Regions from separate parts of the Streptomyces sp. SCL15-4 genome, predicted to be linked through region 3. Evidence: riboswitches for the same ligand, from Rfam matches in the RefSeq annotation. Region 3 holds a riboswitch; each other region holds the start of a gene.

Region 1 (7,160 bases), 2.7 Mb from region 3:
ACGACGTGGCGGGCGGCATCGTCGCCAAGCTCATCCACCGCCACCCGCACGTCTTCGGCGACGAGGTGGCCGAGACCCCGGAGGACGTCAAGGAGCACTGGCTGCGCACCAAGGCCGAGGAGAAGCGGCGCACCTCGATCACGGAGGGCGTCCCGCTCGGCCAGCCCGGCCTGGCCCTCGCCGCCAAGCTCGCCTCCCGGGTCCGTACGGCCGGCCTGGAGGTGCCCCTGCCCCGAGGAGAGGGCATCGGGTACGAGCTGCTGGCGCTCGCGGTCCGCGCCGAGGCGGACGGCGTCGATCCGGAGGCGGCGCTGCGAGCGGCGGCCCGGGTGTACCGGGACGCGATCAAGGACAGCGAGGCGGTGCGCGCGGCCGGCGGCGAAGAGGAGGAGGGCAAGGGGTAGGCGGATCGCCTTCCGGTGCCCGGATCGCGGCCTGCCCCGCCGTGGAACCGAAGCGGTGGCCGGACTTCCGGCGTGCCCGGCGCCGTCCGCGCGGACACGCGCCGGTGCGGCGGCCGTCGGCCTGGCCCGCTGCGGGCCGCGGGGCCCGTCGCCGGAGGACCTGCTCGTGAAGGCGGCCGAGAGCCACGGTCCGGAGGCGGGCGAGAGCCACGGTCCGGAGGCAGGCGGCGCGGAGGCGGGCGGCGCGGTGGCCGGGGCGGAGGCGCTGGTACGGGCGATCGGTGCGGTACGGCGTGCCGCCGATGCCGTGCCGCGCGGGCCCGCGGGCCTGGCCGGCGTCGGGCCCGCTGCTGGGCGCGGTCCGGCACGACGAGACGTACCGCCGGTGGACGGTGTCCTGGGGCAGCGGGCGCTGGAGGCCGCGCGGGCGGCGGAGGCGTAGGGCGCCGGCCTGGTGGCCGGGCCGGTGGGCGCCGCCTTCCGGCGGGCGGCCGGCGACGGGGACGGACAGGCGGCGCACCGGCCCGCGCTGCCGGCGGAGAGATGGGACCGGCGGAGGAGGCCGAGGGCCGGTTCCCGCCCGCAAGGCCCTCGGCGGGCGGCCCGGGGCTCCGGATACGGTCGAGGAGTGACCGAGCAGCACCGCCCCGACCAGCCGACCTCCGACCAGCCGGCTCCCGCCCTCTTCACGTGGGAGTTCGCCGCCGACCCCTATCCCGCCTACGCCTGGCTGCGCGAGCACGCCCCGGTGCACCGCACGCGGCTGCCGAGCGGGGTCGAGGCGTGGCTGGTCACCCGGTACGCCGACGCCCGGCAGGCGCTGGCCGACCAGCGGCTGAGCAAGAACCCGGCGCACCACGACGAGCCCGCGCACGCCAGGGGCAAGACCGGTATCCCCGGCGAGCGCAAGGCCGAGCTGATGACGCATCTGCTGAACATCGACCCGCCGGACCACACCCGGCTGCGGCGGCTGGTCAGCAAGGCGTTCACCCCGCGCCGGGTCGCCGAGTTCGCGCCCCGGGTGCAGGAACTGACCGACCAGCTCATCGACCGGTTCGCCAGGACCGGTTCCGCCGACCTCATCCACGAGTTCGCCTTCCCGCTGCCCATCTACGCCATCTGCGACCTGCTCGGCGTCCCGCGCGAGGACCAGGACGACTTCCGGGACTGGGCGGGCATGATGATCCGGCACGGCGGCGGACCGAGGGGCGGGGTCGCGCGGTCCGTCAAGAAGATGCGCGGCTACCTCGCCGAGCTGATCCACCGCAAGCGCGCGGCGCTGTCCGCCACGCCCGCGCCCGGCGAGGACCTGATCTCCGGCCTCATCCGCGCCTCCGACCACGGCGAGCACCTCACCGAGAACGAGGCCGCCGCCATGGCCTTCATCCTGCTGTTCGCCGGCTTCGAGACCACCGTCAACCTCATCGGCAACGGCACCTACGCCCTGCTCACCCACCCCGGGCAGCGCGCCCGGCTCCAGGGCTCCCTGGCCCGCGGCGAACGGGACCTGCTGGAGACCGGCGTCGAGGAACTGCTGCGCTACGACGGCCCGGTGGAGCTGGCCACCTGGCGCTTCGCCACCGAGTCGCTGGCCATCGGCGGCCAGGACATCGCGCCCGGCGACCCGGTGCTCGTCGTCCTCGCGGCCGCCGACCGGGACCCGGAGCGGTTCGCCGACCCGGACGTGCTGGACCTCGGCCGCCGCGACAACCAGCACCTCGGCTACGGCCACGGCATCCACTACTGCCTCGGCGCGCCGCTCGCGCGGCTGGAGGGCCAGACCGCGCTGGCCACCCTGTTCAGCCGCCTGCCCGACCTGCGGCTGGCCGCCGATCCGGCCGATCTGCGCTGGCGCGGCGGGCTCATCATGCGCGGTCTGCGCACCCTGCCGGTGGAGTTCACGCCGACCGCCTGAACACAGCCTCTCCGCGAGTGCATGACACTTTCTCAACGCTGTGATCTTCACGTGATCTGTGCGGCATGAACTTGTGACAAGTGATCGTCTGCCGATACGTTCACCCATCAGCGCGGCGAGCGGCTCCGACCGCCGCGCCGGCCCTGCTGTCGCTCGAAAGGCTTCTGCATGCTCTCCGGGAACGGCCGACACCGTCGCCCCCGCCAGGCTCCGGCCCTCCTCGTCGCGGCCGGCGTGACCGGCTCCGCCATCGCCATCCCGCTGCTCGGCGCCGCCGGCGCCAGCGCGGCCGACGGCACCACGTGGGACAAGGTGGCCGAGTGCGAGAGCGGCGGCTCCTGGAGCGCGGACACCGGGAACGGCTACCACGGCGGCCTGCAGATCTCGCAGGACGACTGGGACAAGTACGGCGGCGGCCGGTACGCGGCCAGCGCCGACCAGGCCAGCCGCCAGCAGCAGATCGCCGTCGCCGAGAAGATCCTGGCCGACCGGGGCACCGCGCCCTGGGCCACCTGCGCCCTGCTGTCCGGCCTGACACAGCACTCGGGGTCCGTGGACGTCGACACGGGCGTCGGCGGGACCGGCGGTTCCGGCGAACCGTCCGGACCGGCCGGCGACTCCGGCACCTCCGCGACCCCTGACGCCTCCGACTCCTCCGGACGACCCGACGCGTCGCCCTCCACCGGCACCGGCACCGACGACGGCTCCGCGGACCCGGCCGGCACGCCGACCGCCGAGCCGGGCGAGGGCAAGAGCACGGGCACCGGCAAGGACGCGGGCAAGGGCGCGGGCAAGGATGCCGGCGAGGACACGGGCAAGGCGACGGACAAGGACGCCGGCCGGACCACCGGTTCCGCCGGGACCGGCACCACCAAGTCCGACAAGTCCGCCACGCCGGACACCGGAAGCCCCCAGGACGCCGGCGGCTCCCCGACGGCCACGCCGGACGCCGGGGTCGTGACCAACCCGCAGCAGGCGGCCGGTTCTTGGAGCCTGGTCGACACCGGTGCCGTCGCCACCGGCGGACGCCACCGGGGCGTGAGCGCGGACGAAAGTGTGACAAACGGTCAGAACGGCACCGCCTCCGGACGGCACGCCTCCCGCGAACCGGACACCTACACGGTCCGCGAAGGCGACTCGCTGTCCTCCATCGCCGACTCCCTTGACGTCGACGGCGGGTGGCACGCGCTGTACGCCGGCAACAAGAAGGCCATCGGCACCGACCCGGACCGCATCACCGCCGGTCAGACCCTGGATGTCCAGGGCGAAACGGGCTGAAAACACCGAGACTTGACGCCCCACTAAGCACCTTGATGTCCGGTTTGGCGAAAGTGTGGGATGAGTCTCAGAAGCGCTGATCGTCTTTGAAATTCCGGCGATCACCTGTCTACGGTCGAGGCCGCTCGTCACCACGAGCCCCGGCAGCCGCCACGCCGAATCCTGCCAGTGGCTGCCCGGGAACAGTCGTCGCGTCAAGCGCCGTAGGCAGGAGCGGGGGACCCAAGGTAAGTGCCGGGCCCAGCAGTTGAAGCTGGGACCGGCTGGGGGTGAAGCCGCGTCACGCGCAAGCGGACGACGCGGCCGGGCAACTCAACCGGCCCGAACCCGACAGCTCACCTCGTAGGCGTCGGTGAGGGGAATCGATCCATGCTGTTTACCGGCAAGGGCAAGCACCGTCGTCCGTCCAAGGCCGTTCGCGCCATCACGCTCGCCGGTGTCACCGGTGCCGCCGTCGCCGCCCCGCTGATGGCGGCCGGCAACGCCTCCGCCGCCACCGCCTCCCAGTGGGACGCGGTCGCCCAGTGCGAGTCCGGCGGCAACTGGTCCATCAACACCGGCAACGGCTACTACGGCGGTCTGCAGTTCTCCGCCTCCACCTGGGCCGCGTACGGCGGCACGCAGTACGCCTCCACCGCCGACAAGGCGTCCAAGGCGCAGCAGATCTCCGTCGCCGAGAAGGTCCTCGCCGCGCAGGGCAAGGGCGCCTGGCCGGTCTGCGGCACGGGCCTGTCCGGCTCCCCCTACAACGGCTCCGCCCCGAGCACCCCGGCGCCGTCCGCCCCGTCCACCCAGGACTCGGGCACCTCCACCCGCTCCGCCGACCAGCAGGCCGCCTCCCGCTCCGCCGAGCGCCCGGCCGCCTCCACCGGCACGAGCAAGAGCACCGGCAGCGGCGCGGGCAAGACCGTCACCACCCCGACCGGCAAGAAGGTCAAGAAGGGTGACGGCGAGTACAAGGTCGTCCAGGGCGACACGCTCAGCATCATCGCCGCGCGGCACAAGGTCGCGGGCGGCTGGCAGAAGCTGTTCGAGCTGAACAAGGACGTCGTCGAGGACGCCGACCTCATCTACCCGGGCCAGCAGCTCCACCTGAAGTGACCCCCGGCCCCCGGCCGGCCCCCGGGGCCCGCACATCCCGTCGGACCCCCTGAGAGCCACGGACCCGCACGGGCGCCCGGACCCCCGAAGTCCCCCGGTCCGCGCGTCCCGGCGGAGCCCCCGAGGCCCCGTGCGGGTCACCCCCCGTCCCCACGGGCTCCCCGCCCCGGCGCGTTCTCCCCCGTACGCGCCGGGGCGGGGCTTTTTTCGCGCCCGCCCCGGCACCCTCGCCCCTCGGCCACCCAGAAGCCCTTTGTTTCGATCAAAAACAAAAGGTACCGTCGGTCTGTCCACGGGACGGTCGGTCGGTGGCCGAGACGCCCGGGACGGTTAGGCTCTAGTCGCAAGGCACACCAGCCCCGCACTTCCAGCGTCACATCCAAGAAGGAGATGCTCGTGCCGTCCATCGACGTCGTCGTAGCCCGGGAAATCCTGGACTCCCGAGGCAACCCCACGGTCGAGGTCGAGGTCGGCCTCGACGACGGCAGCACGGGTCGTGCCGCCGTTCCGTCCGGCGCCTCGACCGGCGCCTTCGAGGCCATCGAGCTGCGCGACGGTGACCCGGACCGCTACCAGGGCAAGGGCGTCGAGAAGGCCGTCCTGGCCGTCATCGAGCAGATCGGCCCGGAGCTGGTCGGCTACGACGCCACCGAGCAGCGCCTGATCGATCAGGCCATGTTCGACCTGGACGCCACCGACAACAAGGGCTCCCTCGGCGCCAACGCCATCCTCGGCGTCTCGCTCGCCGTCGCTCACGCCGCCTCCGAGGCCAGCGACCTGCCGCTCTTCCGCTACCTGGGCGGCCCGAACGCGCACCTGCTGCCGGTGCCGATGATGAACATCCTGAACGGCGGCTCGCACGCCGACTCCAACGTGGACATCCAGGAGTTCATGATCGCTCCGATCGGCGCGGAGTCCTTCTCCGAGGCCCTGCGCTGGGGCACCGAGGTCTACCACACCCTGAAGAAGGTCCTGAAGAACAAGGGCCTGTCCACCGGCCTCGGCGACGAGGGCGGCTTCGCCCCGAACCTCGGCTCCAACCGCGAGGCCCTCGACCTCATCCTCGAGGCGATCAAGGAGGCCGGCTACACCCCCGGCGAGCAGATCGCCCTGGCGCTCGACGTCGCCGCGTCCGAGTTCTACAAGGACGGCTCGTACGTCTTCGAGGGCAAGAACCGCACCGCCGCCGAGATGACCGAGTACTACGCCGAGCTGGTCGAGGCGTACCCCCTGGTCTCCATCGAGGACCCGCTCTTCGAGGACGACTGGGAGGGCTGGAAGACCATCACCGACAAGCTCGGTGACAAGGTCCAGCTCGTCGGCGACGACCTGTTCGTCACCAACCCCGAGCGCCTGGCCCGGGGCATCGAGGAGGGCGCCGCCAACGCCCTGCTGGTCAAGGTCAACCAGATCGGCTCGCTGACCGAGACCCTGGACGCCGTCGAGCTGGCCCAGCGCAACGGCTTCAAGTGCATGATGTCCCACCGCTCCGGCGAGACCGAGGACGTCACCATCGCCGACCTGGCCGTCGCCACCAACTGCGGCCAGATCAAGACCGGTGCCCCGGCCCGCTCCGAGCGCGTCGCCAAGTACAACCAGCTGCTGCGCATCGAGGAGATCCTCGACGACGCCGCGGTGTACGCCGGCCGCTCCGCCTTCCCGCGGTTCCGCTCCGCGAACCAGTAGGCACGGCAAGGACCGGGCGCCTGCCCGGGCTAAAGTCCTAGCCAGTCGTACGTACGTCCCCGTACCCGGTCCCGTACCGTGTCCGGGGACGTACGCGCGTGTGACGGGAGGCGGGGAAGATGGGCGTGAAGGACCGTGACCGGTTCTCCACCGCGACCAGGATCAGGCTGCTCGGCGAGCAGACCGCGGCCCGCGTCTACCGCTCGCAGACCAAACGGCAGGCCCGCCGCTCCCGGCTCACCGGCCGCGCGGCGCTGCTCGCGCTGGTGCTGTGCACGATGGTCGTCGCCCTCGCCTACCCGATGCGGCAGTACGTCTCCCAGCGCGCGGAGATCGCCGACCTCCAGCGCCGCCAGCAGCAGGCCCGCGAGCGGGTCGAGCAGCTGCGGGACCTCAAGGCGCGCTGGCAGGACGACGCCTACGCCGAGCAGCAGATCCGCCGCCGGCTGCACTACGTACGGCCCGGCGAGACCGGCTACGTGGTCGTCGACCCCGGCGCGGCCAAGCAGTCCCGCGCCGACCTCGGGGCCGCCCGCCGGCCCTGGTACGCGAACGTCTGGGACGGCGTCGACAAGTCCGACGCCTCCGACCAGTGAACCGACAGAAAGTCTCCGACAGCCAGTCATGGAAACCCCTCCGCCGCCCACTCCGCGCACCGAGCCCACCGACGCGGACGTAGAGGCCTTCAAGCAGCAGCTGGGCCGCCCGCCGCGGGGCCTCAGGGCCATCGCGCACCGCTGCCCGTGCGGTCAGCCGGACGTCGTGGAGACGGCACC
Region 2 (7,160 bases), 4.7 Mb from region 3:
GCGACCTACTGCCTGGGGCAGGCCGCCGCCTTCGCCGCGGTGCTGCTCGCGGCCGGCGCCCCGGGCAAGCGGTTCATGCTGCCCGGCGCCCGGGCCGTGATCCGGCAGCCCGCGCTGTCCGAGCCGGTGCGCGGCCGGCCCGGCGACCTGCTGGTCCGGGCCGGCGAGCTGGCCCGGGTCCGCGCCACCGTGGAGGAGATGCTCGTCCGGCACACGGGGCGCACGGCCGCGCGGGTCCACGAGGACCTGGAACGCGACCTGATCCTGGACGCTCCCGGGGCGCTGGCGTACGGCCTGGTCGACGCCGTCGTGCCCGCCCGCCGCGACACGCCCGGCGCACCGGAGGCGAGGTGAGCCGCCCGTGCTGCCGGACCTGCCGCCGCTGCCCGCGCTGACCCGCGCCGAGGGCGAGTTGATCGATCGTTATCTGGAGGCCGTCGACCTGCTCGGCCGGGTCAATCCGGCCCGGCACGGACCCTCCTACGGCGCCTTGCGCGCCGCCCAGGCCCTGGTGCGCAAGGCGGCAGAGCTGCGGGACGCGCTCGCGCTGATGCACGAGCGGGGCGAGACGGAGCTGCACGGGGACACGCTGGCACGGGCACTGCGGGTGCTGGACGGCGAGCGCCGGGCCGCTCGCGTCGCGCTCCCGCCGGACGGCGTCGGCTGAGGCGGACGCCGGTCCGGCCCGACGGCGCCGCCGCGTCGACACGCGTCGTTCGGACCGGAGTTGAAACGGCCCGAACGACGTACCGCCGACCGGTGTACATCCCGATCGGATTCCGGGTCTCCCGAGTTGCGCAAGGCATGGGTCCATGGGTCACCACGGAGACACATCTGCCCAGGTCCGGGGCTACGACGATGATCTGACGGGGCCTCGAACGGACCACTGTCCACCCGAACGGGTGAGTGGTGAGTAACGCCACAAATCCCCGATTCCGTTGGGATTTTCAGACAGATCTGAGCCAAGATCCCTGTCTGACGACAAGCCCCCGCCACCGCGGCGGGGCGATCCGGGCGGACGCCGAGTCCTGCCGCCGCCCGGATGACCGGTCGACGGAGTGGATCGGCAGGAGTGGAGGACCCAAGCAAGGCGGGTCGCCGGAACGGATGTCCAGCAGTCCGACACAGAGTCGGGCGCGGGGCGGAGGTTCCGAGCAGCCCTTGGGGTGAAGCCGTGGCAACGCGGCCGGGCTACTTCGCCAGCCCGAATCCGACAGGTCATCCTTCACAGGCGGCTGACGAAGGGTTGCGCATGACTGCGCTCAATCGAGTCCCGTCGCTGATGGCCCGGGCCGGCACGGCCTCGGCACTCACTCTCGCCGCCGTGGGCGGCTCGATCGCGGTGCCCGGTCTCGCCACCGACGCCTCCGCCGCGACCATCGCGACGAAAGCACTCAAGGTCGCGGCCTCGAAGAAGGGCTCTCCGTACCGGTGGGGCGCCACCGGGCCGCACAGATTCGACTGCTCGGGTCTGACGCTCTACTCGTTCAAGAAGGCCGGCAAGAAGCTGCCGCGTACCGCCGCCCAGCAGTACAACAAGACGCACCACGTCTCCGCCCGCCACCGCAAGGTCGGCGACCTGGTCTTCTTCCACTCGGGTTCCAGCGTCTACCACGTCGGCATCTACGCCGGCCACAACAAGATCTGGCACGCCCCCAAGACCGGGGACGTGGTGAAGCTCCAGAAGATCTGGACCAGGAGCGTCTGGTACGGCCGGGTCAGCTGACCCGCCCACGGCCCCGAGCGGCTCCGGCAGGGCCGCTCCAGCGCCACCGGCGCTCCCCGGAGCCCGCCTTGAGCACTCGGGCGGCCCGGGGTGCGACGCGGCCGCCTCGGGGGCGTGCGGGCGGGCACCGGGCCGGCCTGCCGCCTCCCGGAGCGTACGGGCGGCCTGACGGCTCGGATCGGGCCCCGTAGTACCCGACGAGCCTTCCCCCGCCGCGTACGGGCGGGGGAAGGCTCGGGGCCGGCCGAGTTGCCCCGGCGGACCGACGGGACCCGCCACACGCCGACCGAGCGGCGTCTCCACCGCCACCCGGCACGTCCCGGACGACCGGGACGCTTTGCCGGCATCGCACGCCTCGGCAACACCGGAACGCACCGGTTGCCGTCGGCACCGGCGGCGCTCCCGCTTCTGCCGCCGCCGAGCACCACCCGGACGGGTCCGCCGCCCGCCGGCACAGAGACGCCGGGACAGCCTCGGTACGCACCCGACCACCACCACCGCCGAGCGCCACCGGAACACACCTCTGCCACCGGCAACCCACGCCACCGGAACACCCCGGCTTCAACCGCCGCACCCCGGAACGCGCCCACCACCCGCCGGCACAAGGACGCCAGGACAGCACCAGCGCGCTCGTGGAGCGCGCCCGCTTCTGCCGCCGCCGAGCACCGCCCCGGTGGGTCCGCTGCCCGCCGATACAGAGACAGCAACGGAGCCGTCCTCCAGCGGGACGTACGGCCCGGCCCTTCCCACGGCTGACCGCGGCTCCGGACCGTCCGCGTGGGCAGCAGCGGGTCCGCTGGGCTCGCCTCCCGCCCCCGCGTGCCTGCCCCGGCGCGGGGCTCACGGATGGGGGGACGTGGCGCCGAGTCCTCGGTGCGCGCAGGCGAAACGTATCCGCTCGCGAAGATCCTTGCCGTACTTCCGCCGGGCCGGGTCAGCGTGCCGGGGCTTCCGGTGGCCGGCCGACCGGGACCGGTGCCGCCGGGAGGGTCCAGGGCAGTTCGATGGAGACCGTCTTGCCGCCCTCGCGGGTCGGGCGGACGCGGAGCCGGCCGCCGCACTCCGCGGTGAGCCAGCGGATGATCACCATGCCGCGCCCGTTGTCCTGCTGGACCGCCGCGGGCAGTCTCTTCGGGAACCGGGGATGGCTGTCCGTGACTCCGATGCGCAGTTGTTCGTCCTGGCGCAGCGCGATGTCGACCGTGAAGGTGGGTGACTGGCCGAACGTGTGCTGGACGGCGTTCGTGGCGAGTTCGGAGACGATGAGCCGCACGGTGTCGGCCGTCTCGGTGTCCGACGGCAGGCCCCACTCCGCGAGCGTGCCCACGACGTAGGAGCGGGCGGCCGACACCGAGGCGGGATCGCTCGGCAGAGTGACGGAGGCTTCCAGATGGTCTGCCATGGCGAGGTCGTCCCTTTCCCAACGGGACCGTGGTCCTCCGTACAGCGGTGGGTTCGAGTACGGTCCCGGACTGGTGCTTGTCCGTCAGACTGCCATCACCGGGACGGTCACGGGGGGCGATCCACCAAGATATGCATATATCTGTCGCTCGAAGCGGTGAACTCTGCGACGCGAGACCGTATCGGGACGGTCCGGACGGAGTAAGGAGGAGCCATGCAGAACGGTCCCGCGGTACGCCGTCGCAAGCTCGGCGCCGAACTGCGCACGCTGCGCAGCGACGCCGGGCTCACCAGTGGTGAGGCGGCCCGGCTGGTCGGCTGGCACCAGTCGAAGGTGAGCCGTATCGAGACGGGCGCCAGCGGCGTGAAACCGGCCGATCTGCGGTTGCTGCTGGATGCCTACGGAGTGCGGGACAGGCATCTACGGGAGTTGCTGCTGATACTGGCGGGGTCGGAGGAGACGAGCGGCCGGCACCGCTGGTGGCACGCCTACCGGGGCGTACTGCCGCCCACCTACCGCGATTTCATCAGCCTGGAGTCACAGGCGAGCGCGATGCGCACCCTGGAGACCACGGTGGTGCCCGGTCTGCTCCAGACCGCCGAGTACGCCCGCGCGGTGACCCGGGCCGCCGTGAAGGACCTGGACGAGGACCGCCTGGACACGCTGGTGGAGGTGCGTCTGGCCCGGCAGGACGTGCTGCGGTCGGACCCGCCGCTGGCGCTGAGCGCCGTACTGGACGAGGCGGTGCTGCGCCGCGAGGTGGGCGGCCCGGGAGTGATGGCCCGGCAGCGCCGGCGGCTGATGGAGGCCGCCCGCCTGCCGCAGGTACGGCTCCAGGTGCTGCCCTTCACCGCGGGGGCGCATATCGGCCTCACCGGGCCTTTCGTTATCTTCTCATTTCCGAGCACTTCTGATCTGGACGTGGTTGTTCTCGACCAGCTGACGAGTAGCCTCTACCTGGAACGGAAAGAAGACCTCATGGCCTACTCCGAGGCCTTCAGCACCCTTCAGTTCCACGCCCTTTCCCCCGAGGACTCGTTGGACTACATCGCCGGGATAGGTGACGGCGCGTAAGGAGGCACCATGTCCGCTCTGCCTCGGAACGTCCCTGCCAGTACCGACCTGCACGACGTGCGCTGGCTGCGCAGCAGCCGCAGCACGGGCGCGAACAACTGCGTGGAGACGGCACGGCCGCGCTCCGGCCCCGCGGCCGGACTGCTCGCCGTGCGCGACTCGAAGAACCCGGCCGGACCCGCCCTGCTCTTCTCCCCCGAAAGCTGGACGGGATTCGTGACCGGGCTCTGACCACCTCGACCGCTCTGACCGTCCCGCTCAATTTCGTTCAATATTCCATCGTTTTCGTGCGGCACACGGCCGTGTCACGCCGACTCACGGTCGTGTTTCGCCGATGACGCGTACAGCACGTTCGACCTCGGCCTCGGAGAGGTCCGCGCGTGCGGTCAGCCTCAACCGTGAGATGCCGTCGGGCACGGAGGGAGGACGGAAACAGCCCACGGCCAGCCCCGCCGAGCGGCAGTCGGCCGCCCAGCGCACCGCCCGCTCCGGGGACGGAGCGCGCACGGAGACCACCGCGGCGTCCGGACGCACCGCCTCCAGGCCCGCGGCGGTCAGCCGTGCGTGCAGTTCCGCGGCCACCTCGCGGGCCCGCGCCGCCCGTCCGGGCTCGCGCTCCAGCAGCCGCAGCGCCGCCAGCGCGGCACCGGCCGCCGCCGGCGCCAGACCCGTGTCGAAGATGAACGTCCGCGCCGCGTTGACCAGATGGCCGATCACCCGCTCCGGACCCAGCACCACACCGCCCTGACTGCCCAGCGACTTCGACAGGGTGGCCGTGACCACCACGTCGTCGGCGCCCGCCAGACCGGCCGCGTACGGCGCTCCCCGGCCGCCGTCGCCCAGCACGCCGAGGCCGTGGGCGTCGTCCACGACCAGTCCCGCGCCGTACTCCCGGCAGGCCGCGGTCAGCGCGGCCAGCGGCGCCCGGTCCCCGTCGACCGAGAACACCGTGTCGGAGACGACGATCGCGGCGCCGCCGTGCGTGCCCAGCGCCTTGCGCACGGCCTCGGGATCGGCGTGCCCGACGACCTGGGTCTCGCCCCGGGCGAGCCGGCAGCCGTCGATGAGGGAGGCGTGGTTGCCCGCGTCGGAGACGATCAGCGAGCCGTGCGGGCCGAGCGTGGTCACCGCGGCCAGGTTCGCGGCGTACCCGGAGGAGAACACGAGAGCCGCCTCGAACCCGCAGAACGCGGCCAGCGCGCGCTCCAGTTCGGCGTGCAGCTCGGTGCTCCCGGTGACCAGCCGGGAGCCGGTGGAGCCGCCGCCCCAGCACCGGGCGGCCTCGGCGGCCCCCTCGGTGACCTCGGGGTGGCGGGACAGGCCCAGGTAGTCGTTGCTCGCCAGGTCCAGCAGCGGCGAGTCGGCGGGACGCGGGCGCAGGGTGCGCACGAGCCCGGCGCGGCGGCGCGCCTCGGCCTGCTCGTCGATCCAGCCGAACGCCATGGCTCCTCCGGTGCTTTTGTAGGTATCGAACAGACCCTAGCGGCACGGTCGGCCGCCCAGGATGTGGCAATACCCACACGATGAACCGTCTGTGTTGTGCCAAGTCTCCTTGGCCGGGAGCGGTTCCGTAGGACAGGATCGTGGCTCATGGACCTGCTGAACACGCTGGTGGACAAGGGGCTTCGGCGCGAACCGCCGACGCGCGAGGAAGCGCTCGCCGTGCTGGCCACCTCCGATGACGACCTGCTCGACGTGGTGGCCGCGGCCGGAAAGGTACGCCGGCACTGGTTCGGGCGACGGGTGAAACTCAACTATCTGGTCAACCTCAAGTCGGGCCTGTGCCCCGAGGACTGCTCGTACTGCTCCCAGCGGCTGGGCTCCAAGGCCGACATCCTGAAGTACACCTGGCTCAAGCCCGACGAGGCCTCCCAGGCCGCCGCCGCGGGCCTCGCGGGCGGCGCCAAGCGGGTGTGCCTGGTGGCCAGCGGACGCGGCCCGACCGACCGGGACGTGGACCGGGTCTCGGAGACCATCAAGGCGATCAAGGAGCAGAACGAGGACGTCGAGGTATGCGCCTGCCTCGGTCTGCTCTCCGACGGCCAGGCCGAGCGGCTGCGGGCGGCGGGCGCGGACGCCTACAACCACAACCTCAACACCTCGGAGTCCACGTACGGGGACATCACCACCACCCACACCTACGCCGACCGGGTGGACACGGTGCGCAAGGCGCACGCGGCCGGTCTGTCCGCCTGCTCGGGTCTCATCGCGGGCATGGGCGAGAGCGACGAGGACCTGGTGGACGTGGTGTTCTCGCTGCGCGCGCTGGACCCGGACTCGGTGCCGGTGAACTTCCTGATCCCGTTCGAGGGCACTCCGCTGGCCAAGGAGTGGAACCTCACCCCGCAGCGCTGCCTGCGGATCCTGGCGATGGTCCGGTTCGTCTGCCCGGACGTGGAGGTCCGTATCGCGGGCGGCCGCGAGGTCCATCTGCGCAGCATGCAGCCGCTGGCGCTGCACCTGGCCAACTCCATCTTCCTCGGCGACTACCTGACCAGCGAGGGCCAGGCCGGCAAGGCCGACCTGGACATGATCGCGGACGCCGGGTTCGAGGTGGAGGGCGCCGGGGAGGTGACGCTGCCGGAGCACCGGGCCGGGGCCGCGCACGGGTGCGGGTCGCACGCGGAGGCGGGCTGCGGCTCGCACGCGGAGGCCGGCTGCGGTTCGCACGAGGGCGGCGGGGTGTGCGGTACGGCGGGCGTGCCGGCCGCCGCCGATCCCCGTACCGACCTCGTCGCCGTCCGCCGCAGGGGTGCCGGTACGGACCTCGCGCCCAATGCCTGAGCTGGGCGTCGCGGAGCTGCTGGAGCTGGACCGGCGGCATGTGTGGCATCCGTACGGCCCCATGCCCGGCCGGGTGGACCCGCTCGTCGTGGAGGCGGCGAGCGGGGTCCGGCTGCGGCTGGCGGACGGTTCGGGCGAGCTGGTCGACGGCATGTCGTCGTGGTGGTCGGCCAT
Region 3 (7,160 bases):
CGAGCGCCGCCAGCGCTACGACAACGTCCCCTACGGCACCGCCTTCGAGAAGCTGACCGCCCTGTCCTACCCGGAGGGCCACCCGTACCACCACACGCCGATCGGTTCGATGGCGGACCTGGACGCGGCCACCCTGGAGGACGCCCGCCGGTTCTTCCGCACCTACTACGCGCCGAACAACGCGGTGCTCTCCGTGGTCGGCGACATCGACCCGGAGCAGACCCTCGCCTGGATCGAGAAGTACTTCGGCTCCATCGCCTCCCACGACGGCAAGCCCGCGCCCCGCGACGGCTCCCTGCCGGACATCATCGGCGAGCAGAAGCGCGAGGTCCTCGTGGAGGAGGTCCCGGCGCGCGCCCTGATGGCCGCCTACCGGCTCCCGCACGACGGCACGCGCGCGTGCGACGCGGTCGACCTCGCCCTGACCATCCTCGGCGGCGGCGAGTCCTCCCGCCTGTACAACCGCCTGGTGCGCCGCGACCGTACGGCCGTCGCCGCCGGCTTCGGCCTGCTGCGTCTGGCCGGCGCGCCCTCCATGGGCTGGCTGGACGTGAAGACCTCCGGTGACGTCGAGGTGCCGGTGATCGAGGCCGCCATCGACGAGGAGCTGGCCCGCTTCGCCGCGGAGGGCCCCACCGCCGAGGAGATGGAGCGCGCCCAGGCCCAGCTGGAACGCGAGTGGCTGGACCGGCTCGGCACGGTCGCCGGCCGCGCCGACGAACTGTGCCGGTTCGCCGTCCTGTTCGGCGACCCGCAGCTCGCCCTGACCGCCGTCAAGCGCGTCCTGGAGGTCACTCCGCAGGAGGTCCAGGAGGTCGCGGCGGCCCGCCTGCGGCCCGACAACCGCGCGGTCCTCGTCTACGAACCGAAGTCCCCGGAGGCCGCCCCGGACGCCGACGTGCCGCAGGACCCGGAGCAGGAAGCGACCGTAGAGGCGGGCCGCGACGAGACCGAGAACGAGGAGACGGCCAAGTGACCGAGCTCGCCACCATGGAGTTCCACCCTCAGCCGCAGCCCGGCGAGGCCAGGCCGTGGGCGTTCCCCGCCCCCGAGCGCACCGCGCTCGACAACGGCCTGACCGTGCTGCGCTGCCACCGGCCCGGCCAGCAGGTCGTCGCCGTCGAGGTGCTGCTGGACGCGCCGCTGGACGCCGAGCCGGCCGGCCTGGACGGCGTCGCCACGATCATGGCGCGCGCCTTCTCCGAGGGCACCGACAAGCACTCCGCGGAGGAGTTCGCCGCCGAACTGGAGCGCGCGGGCGCCACCCTGGACGCGCACGCGGACCACCCCGGCGTCCGGCTCGGCCTGGAGGTCCCCGCCTCCCGCCTGGCCAAGGGCCTCGGCCTGCTCGCCGACGCGCTGCGCGCCCCCGCCTTCGCCCCGAGCGAGGTCGAGCGCCTCGTGCGCAACCGCCTGGACGAGATCCCGCACGAGCTGGCCAACCCCTCCCGCCGGGCCGCCAAGGAACTCTCCAAGGAGCTGTTCCCGGCGACCTCGCGCATGTCCCGGCCGCGCCAGGGCACCGAGGAGACCGTCGAGAAGATCGACGCCGCGGCCGTACGCGCCTTCTACGACCGCCATGTGCGGCCCGCCACCGCCACTCTGGTCGTCGTCGGCGACCTGACCGGCACCGACCTCGACGCGCTGCTCGCCGACACCCTGGGCGCCTGGACCGGCACCCCCGGCGAGCCCCGGCCGGTGCCGCCGGTGACCGCCGACGACACCGGGCGCGTGGTCATCGTGGACCGGCCCGGCGCCGTGCAGACGCAGCTGCTGATCGGCCGGATCGGTCCCGACCGGCACGACCGGGTGTGGCCCGCCCAGGTGCTCGGCACGTACTGCCTCGGCGGCACCCTCACCTCCCGGCTGGACCGCGTCCTGCGCGAGGAGAAGGGCTACACCTACGGCGTGCGCTCCTTCGGGCAGGTCCTCAGGTCCGCGCCGGACGGCAGCGGCGCGGCGATGCTCGCCATCAGCGGCTCCGTGGACACGCCGAACACCGGTCCGGCGCTGGACGACCTGTGGAAGGTGCTGCGCACCGTCGCCGCGGAGGGGCTGACCGACACCGAGCGGGACGTCGCCGTGCAGAACCTCGTCGGCGTGGCGCCGCTGAAGTACGAGACCGCGGCGGCCGTCGCGGGCACGCTGGCCGACCAGGTCGAGCAGCACCTGCCCGACGACTTCCAGGCGACGCTGTACCGGCAGCTGGCCGCCACGGGCACGGTGGAGGCCACCGCGGCCGTCGTGAACGCCTTCCCGGTGGACCGCCTGGTGACCGTCCTCGTCGGCGACGCCGCCCAGATCAAGGCACCGGTCGAGGCGCTCGGCATCGGCCCGGTGAGCGTGGTGTCGGCCGAGTAGCGACGCGGCCGGCCCGTCCGGCGTACGCGCGCGTGGGGCCCTGACGGCTTACGAGCCGTCAGGGCCCCACGCTGTTCCACTCGGTTCCTCAGATGCCCGTTTTGGTGCGGAGGTTGCCTGTCTGACCTGTGGGATGCGCTACAAAAAGCCGGATCCGTTTGAGGATCGAAAGCGGGCCGCCGTAGCGTCGTCCGGGCTGTTCGTCAGGCAGTGCGCCGCACCCGCGGCACCGGACAGTCATCGCCGAGTCCCCGTACGGCGCGAGCCAGGGGAGCCGGGGACCCATCGTCCCTGGGGTGAATCGGGCGCCCGCGAGGGAGTCCGTAGGAGACCTTCCTGCTCCGAACCCGTCAGCTAACCCGGTAGGCGAGAGGGAAGGAAAGGACCAGCCACTTCATGGCGTTCATGTGCGCCACCGGGAAGCACCGCAAGCCCGGGCGGGTCAAGCGGACGACCGCGCAGGCGGCCGGCGTCGCGGCCCTGACCACCACCGGTGTCATCGGCACCCTCGCCGCCTCCCCGGCCCTCGCCGCCGACAACCCCGTGGACCAGACCGGCCTCACCCCGGTCCTCGCCGCCACGGACGACGTCGCCGCGCAGATCGCCGCGCAGGCCACCGCCCAGCAGGAGGCCGCCGACCGGAAGGCGGCCGAGGAGGCCGCCGCGAAGGCGGCCGCCGAACGGGCCGAGGAGCTGCGCGAGGCCAGGGCCCGCGCCGCGCGCGAGGCCGAGCGCCGCCGGCTGAACGCCTTCGTCGCCCCCATCGAGCACTCCTACGTCTCCACGGCCTACCAGGCCTCCAGCTCCCTGTGGTCCTCCGGTTCGCACACCGGCATCGACTTCCACGCGGCCGCCGGCACCACCGTGCACGCGGTGGGCTCCGGCACGGTCGTCTCCACCGGCTGGGGCGGGGCGTACGGCAACCAGGTCGTGATCCGGATGGCCGACGGCATGTACACGCAGTACGGGCACCTGTCGTCCATCGGCGTCACGGTGGGCCAGAAGGTCGTGCCGGGCCAGCAGATCGGTCTCTCCGGCGCCACGGGCAACGTCACCGGCCCGCACCTGCACTTCGAGGCGCGCACGAGCCCGGACTACGGCTCCGACGTCGATCCCGTCGCCTACCTCCGCAACCACGGCGTGCACATCTGACGCGCCTCGCGCCTTCCTTGGCGGCCCCGGCTCACCGAGCCGGGGCTTTCGCCGTTTTTCATGCTCTCCGCCGGTTCCGTTGTCCAAAAAATATCCATGGATTAGGACCCGCCGTCGGAAATTCCGGCCGACTGGAATAGAGTCACGGAACACGCGTCCATCGTCGGCGTTTCACGGGGATTAAGGCGGAGGTCGGTCATGCGTATTCCGGCGCACTCGGTGTGCACCGCTGTCCGGGACGACATCGTCGCCGGTGTCTACGAGCGCGGCAGCCGGCTGACCGAGGAAGTCCTGGCCCGCCGCTACGGCGTCTCGCGCGTCCCCGTGCGCGAGGCGCTGCGCACCCTGGAGGCCGAGGGCTTCGTGGTGACGCGCCGGCACGCGGGCGCGTGCGTGGCCGAGCCGACCGAGCGGGAGGCCGCCGACGTGCTGGAGATGCGGACGCTGCTGGAGCCGCTGGGCGCCGCGCGGGCCGCCCAGCGGCGCACGGAGGCCCATCTGAAGGTGCTGCGCGGCCTGGTCCGGCTCGGACAGGAGCGGGCCAGGAAGGGCAACAGCGAGGATCTGCGCTCGTTGGGCGGCTGGTTCCACGAGACGCTGGCCCAGGCCTGCGGCAGCCCCTCGCTCACCTCGGTGCTGACCCAGCTGCGCCACAAGATCGCCTGGATGTACGCGGTGGAGGCGCCGGTGAGCCCGGTGGAGTACTGGGCGGAACACGGGGCGATCGTGGACGCGGTGGCGCGCGGGGACGGCGAACGGGCGCGGGCGCTGACCGCTCTGCACGCGGAACGCGCGACCGGCGCGCACCGGCTTCGCTTTTCCGGCGCCGGCGAACGTGTGAGGACTTCGCAACATGCCGTAAACATGTCGGGTCTGCGACATTAACACGGGCGCCGTATACAAAGAAGAGGGTTATTCGGCGGCGGGCGTTTTCTGCTGCCCTTTTCGTGGTGCAAGGAATTCTCGGGCGCGGTCCTTCGGCCGGCGGCGGCGAATTCGGCCGACGGAAAGCCGTAGGGACGACACAAGTGGCCGCGGATACGCGGAAGCCGCGCCACCCGGTGCGGGCGGCGCGGCTTCCCCGCTCTTCTCAGACGGTCTCGGGCAGTTCCTCCAGGCCCTCGGAGACCAGCTTGGCCAGACGGTCCAGGGCGGCGTCGGCGCCCTCGGCGTCGGAGGCGAGGACGATCTCCTCGCCTCCCTGGGCGCCCAGGCCCAGGACGGCCAGCATCGAGGCCGCGTTGACGGGGTTGCCCCCGGCCTTGGCGATCGTCACCGGGACGCCTGTGGCCGTGGCGGCTCGGACGAAGAGGGAGGCGGGGCGGGCGTGGAGACCCTCGGCCCAGCCGACGTTGACGCGGCGCTCAGCCATGTGTTGCTGCCCTTCAGTGTTCAGGGTTGTCTAGACCAGTTTCCCATACCGTGGAGCGTGCCCGGAGCAGGCCCGAAGACCCGCCCCGGAGCGGCGCCGGACCGCGGCCTCGGTCCGGCGTTCGCCCCCCATAGCCTGCCTCGCGCCGTTGTCGTACGCGAGCCTTACTCTGGGGCCCATGCAGACCTCGGCGGACCCGCAGGACCGGCACCAGTACCCCGCCCACTGGGAGGCGGACGTGGTGCTGCGCGACGGCGGCACCGCGCGCATCAGGCCCATCACCGTCGATGACGCCGACCGCCTGGTCAGTTTCTACGAGCAGGTCTCGGACGAGTCGAAGTACTACCGCTTCTTCGCGCCCTATCCACGCCTGTCCGCCAAGGACGTCCACCGCTTCACGCACCACGACTTCGTGGACAGGGTGGGGCTCGCGGCCACCATCGGCGGCGAGTTCATCGCCACCGTACGCTACGACCGCATAGGCGGCGACGGCCTGCCTGCCACCGCGCCCGCCGAGGAGGCCGAGGTCGCGTTCCTGGTCCAGGACGCCCACCAGGGCCGCGGCGTCGCCTCCGCCCTCCTGGAGCACATCGCGGCCGTCGCGCGCGAGCGCGGCATCCGCCGCTTCGCCGCCGAGGTGCTGCCCGCCAACACCAAGATGATCAAGGTGTTCACGGACGCCGGCTACACCCAGAAGCGCAGCTTCGAGGACGGCGTCGTACGCCTGGAACTGGACCTCGAACCCACCGACCGCTCCGTGGCCGTGCAGCACGCCCGGGAACAGCGCGCCGAGGCCCGCTCGGTCCGGCGGCTCCTCGCGCCCGGCTCGGTCGCGGTCGTCGGCGTCGGCCGCGCCCCCGGCGGAGTCGGCCGCGGCATCCTCGGCAACATCCGCGAGGCCGGCTACCCGGGCCCGCTGCACGCCGTGAACAAGGCCTTCCCCGAAGACCTCAAGGAGATCGACGGCGTGCCCGCGCACCGCTCGGTGCGCGACATCGACGGGCACGTGGACCTCGCCGTCGTCGCCGTACCGGCCGAGCACGTGCCCGCCGTGGTCGCCGAGTGCGGCGAACACGGCGTCCAGGGACTGGTCGTGCTCTCCGCCGGGTACGCCGAGAGCGGGCCCGAGGGGCGCGAACGGCAGCGCGCGCTCGTCCGGGCCGCACGCGCCTACGGCATGCGCCTCATCGGCCCGAACGCCTTCGGCATCATCAACACCGCCGACGGCGTCCGGCTCAACGCCTCGCTCGCCCCCGAGCCGCCCCGCCCCGGCCGCATCGGGCTCTTCGCCCAGTCCGGCGCCATCGGCATCGCCCTGCTGTCCCGGCTGCACCGGCGCGGGGGAGGGGTGACCGGGGTGACCGGCGTCTCCACCTTCGTGTCCGCCGGCAACCGCGCCGACGTCTCCGGCAACGACGTCCTCCAGTACTGGTACGACGACCCGGACACCGATGTCGTCCTCATGTACCTGGAGTCCATCGGCAACCCCCGCAAGTTCACCCGGCTCGCCCGGCGGACGGCCGCCGCGAAGCCCCTGGTCGTCGTGCAGGGCACCGGCACCGCCCCGCAGGGCCACGCCGTGCGCGCCACCCGGCTGCCGCACGCGACCGTGTCCGCGCTGCTGCGGCAGGCCGGGGTGATCCGGGTCGACACGATCACCGAGCTGGTCGACGCGGGGCTGCTGCTCGCCCGGCAGCCGCTGCCCGCGGGGCCGCGCGTGGCCATCCTCGGCAACTCGGAGTCGCTGGGCGTGCTGACGTACGACCGGTGCGTGGCGGAGGGGCTGCGGCCGGACCGGCCGGTGGACCTGACCACCGGGGCGACGGCGGAGGACTTCCACCGGGCGCTGGCCGCCGCGCTGGCCGACGACACGAACGACGCCGTCGTCGTCACGGCGATCCCCGCGATCGGGGAAGGCTCGCCCGGGGACGCGGAACTGGCAGCGGCGCTGCGGTCGGCCGCGGCGGCGGTGCCGGGGAAGCCGGTGCTGGTGGTCCATGTGGAACTCGGCGGACTGGCGCAGGCGCTGTCGGCCGCGACGAGCACCGCGCCGGGGGCCGCGGACAGGGCGCCCGGCACGGCCGGCACCGAAGCGGTGCGCATGCGGCCCGCCACGCCGGCCGCATCCGCCGGGGAACCTCCGGCACCTCCCCGTGACGGCACCCGTCTCATCCCCGCCTACCCCGCCGCCGAGCGCGCGGTGCGGGCGCTCGCCGAGGCCGTGAAGTACGGGCAGTGGCGGCGGGAGGCGGCCGATCCCGGGAAGGTGCCGGAG

What was found. A riboswitch is a leader RNA that binds a small molecule or an ion and turns the genes downstream of it on or off. The one in region 3 is predicted to bind cyclic di-AMP.
Positions count from the first base shown of each region.
Region 1: linked by a shared signal. The riboswitch ahead of SCK26_RS22625 (transglycosylase family protein) and the one ahead of SCK26_RS09680 (M23 family metallopeptidase) in region 3 are both predicted to bind cyclic di-AMP.
Region 2: linked by a shared signal. The riboswitch ahead of SCK26_RS31590 (C40 family peptidase) and the one ahead of SCK26_RS09680 (M23 family metallopeptidase) in region 3 are both predicted to bind cyclic di-AMP.

Region 1 covers NZ_JAOBTQ010000001.1:5,041,736-5,048,895, forward strand. Annotated here, with positions in the region: gene SCK26_RS22605 (nucleoside triphosphate pyrophosphohydrolase) at 1-404, shown strand, start outside; gene SCK26_RS22610 (hypothetical protein) at 571-846, shown strand; gene SCK26_RS22615 (cytochrome P450) at 1,033-2,319, shown strand; gene SCK26_RS22620 (transglycosylase family protein) at 2,488-3,597, shown strand; cyclic di-AMP (ydaO/yuaA leader) riboswitch at 3,787-3,961, shown strand; gene SCK26_RS22625 (transglycosylase family protein) at 3,967-4,698, shown strand; gene eno (phosphopyruvate hydratase) at 5,095-6,384, shown strand; gene SCK26_RS22635 (septum formation initiator family protein) at 6,504-6,980, shown strand; gene SCK26_RS22640 (DUF501 domain-containing protein) at 7,009-7,160, shown strand, end outside.
Region 2 covers NZ_JAOBTQ010000001.1:7,014,048-7,021,207, reverse strand. Annotated here, with positions in the region: gene SCK26_RS31600 (ATP-dependent Clp protease proteolytic subunit) at 1-354, shown strand, start outside; gene SCK26_RS31595 (hypothetical protein) at 362-667, shown strand; cyclic di-AMP (ydaO/yuaA leader) riboswitch at 1,119-1,250, shown strand; gene SCK26_RS31590 (C40 family peptidase) at 1,253-1,726, shown strand; gene SCK26_RS31585 (ATP-binding protein) at 2,661-3,128, opposite strand; gene SCK26_RS31580 (helix-turn-helix transcriptional regulator) at 3,342-4,202, shown strand; gene SCK26_RS31575 (DUF397 domain-containing protein) at 4,212-4,433, shown strand; gene SCK26_RS31570 (8-amino-7-oxononanoate synthase) at 4,518-5,645, opposite strand; gene bioB (biotin synthase BioB) at 5,793-6,986, shown strand; gene SCK26_RS31560 (adenosylmethionine--8-amino-7-oxononanoate transaminase) at 6,979-7,160, shown strand, end outside.
Region 3 covers NZ_JAOBTQ010000001.1:2,329,992-2,337,151, reverse strand. Annotated here, with positions in the region: gene SCK26_RS09690 (pitrilysin family protein) at 1-976, shown strand, start outside; gene SCK26_RS09685 (pitrilysin family protein) at 973-2,361, shown strand; cyclic di-AMP (ydaO/yuaA leader) riboswitch at 2,593-2,745, shown strand; gene SCK26_RS09680 (M23 family metallopeptidase) at 2,758-3,513, shown strand; gene SCK26_RS09675 (GntR family transcriptional regulator) at 3,712-4,398, shown strand; gene SCK26_RS09670 (HPr family phosphocarrier protein) at 4,604-4,885, opposite strand; gene SCK26_RS09665 (GNAT family N-acetyltransferase) at 5,064-7,160, shown strand, end outside.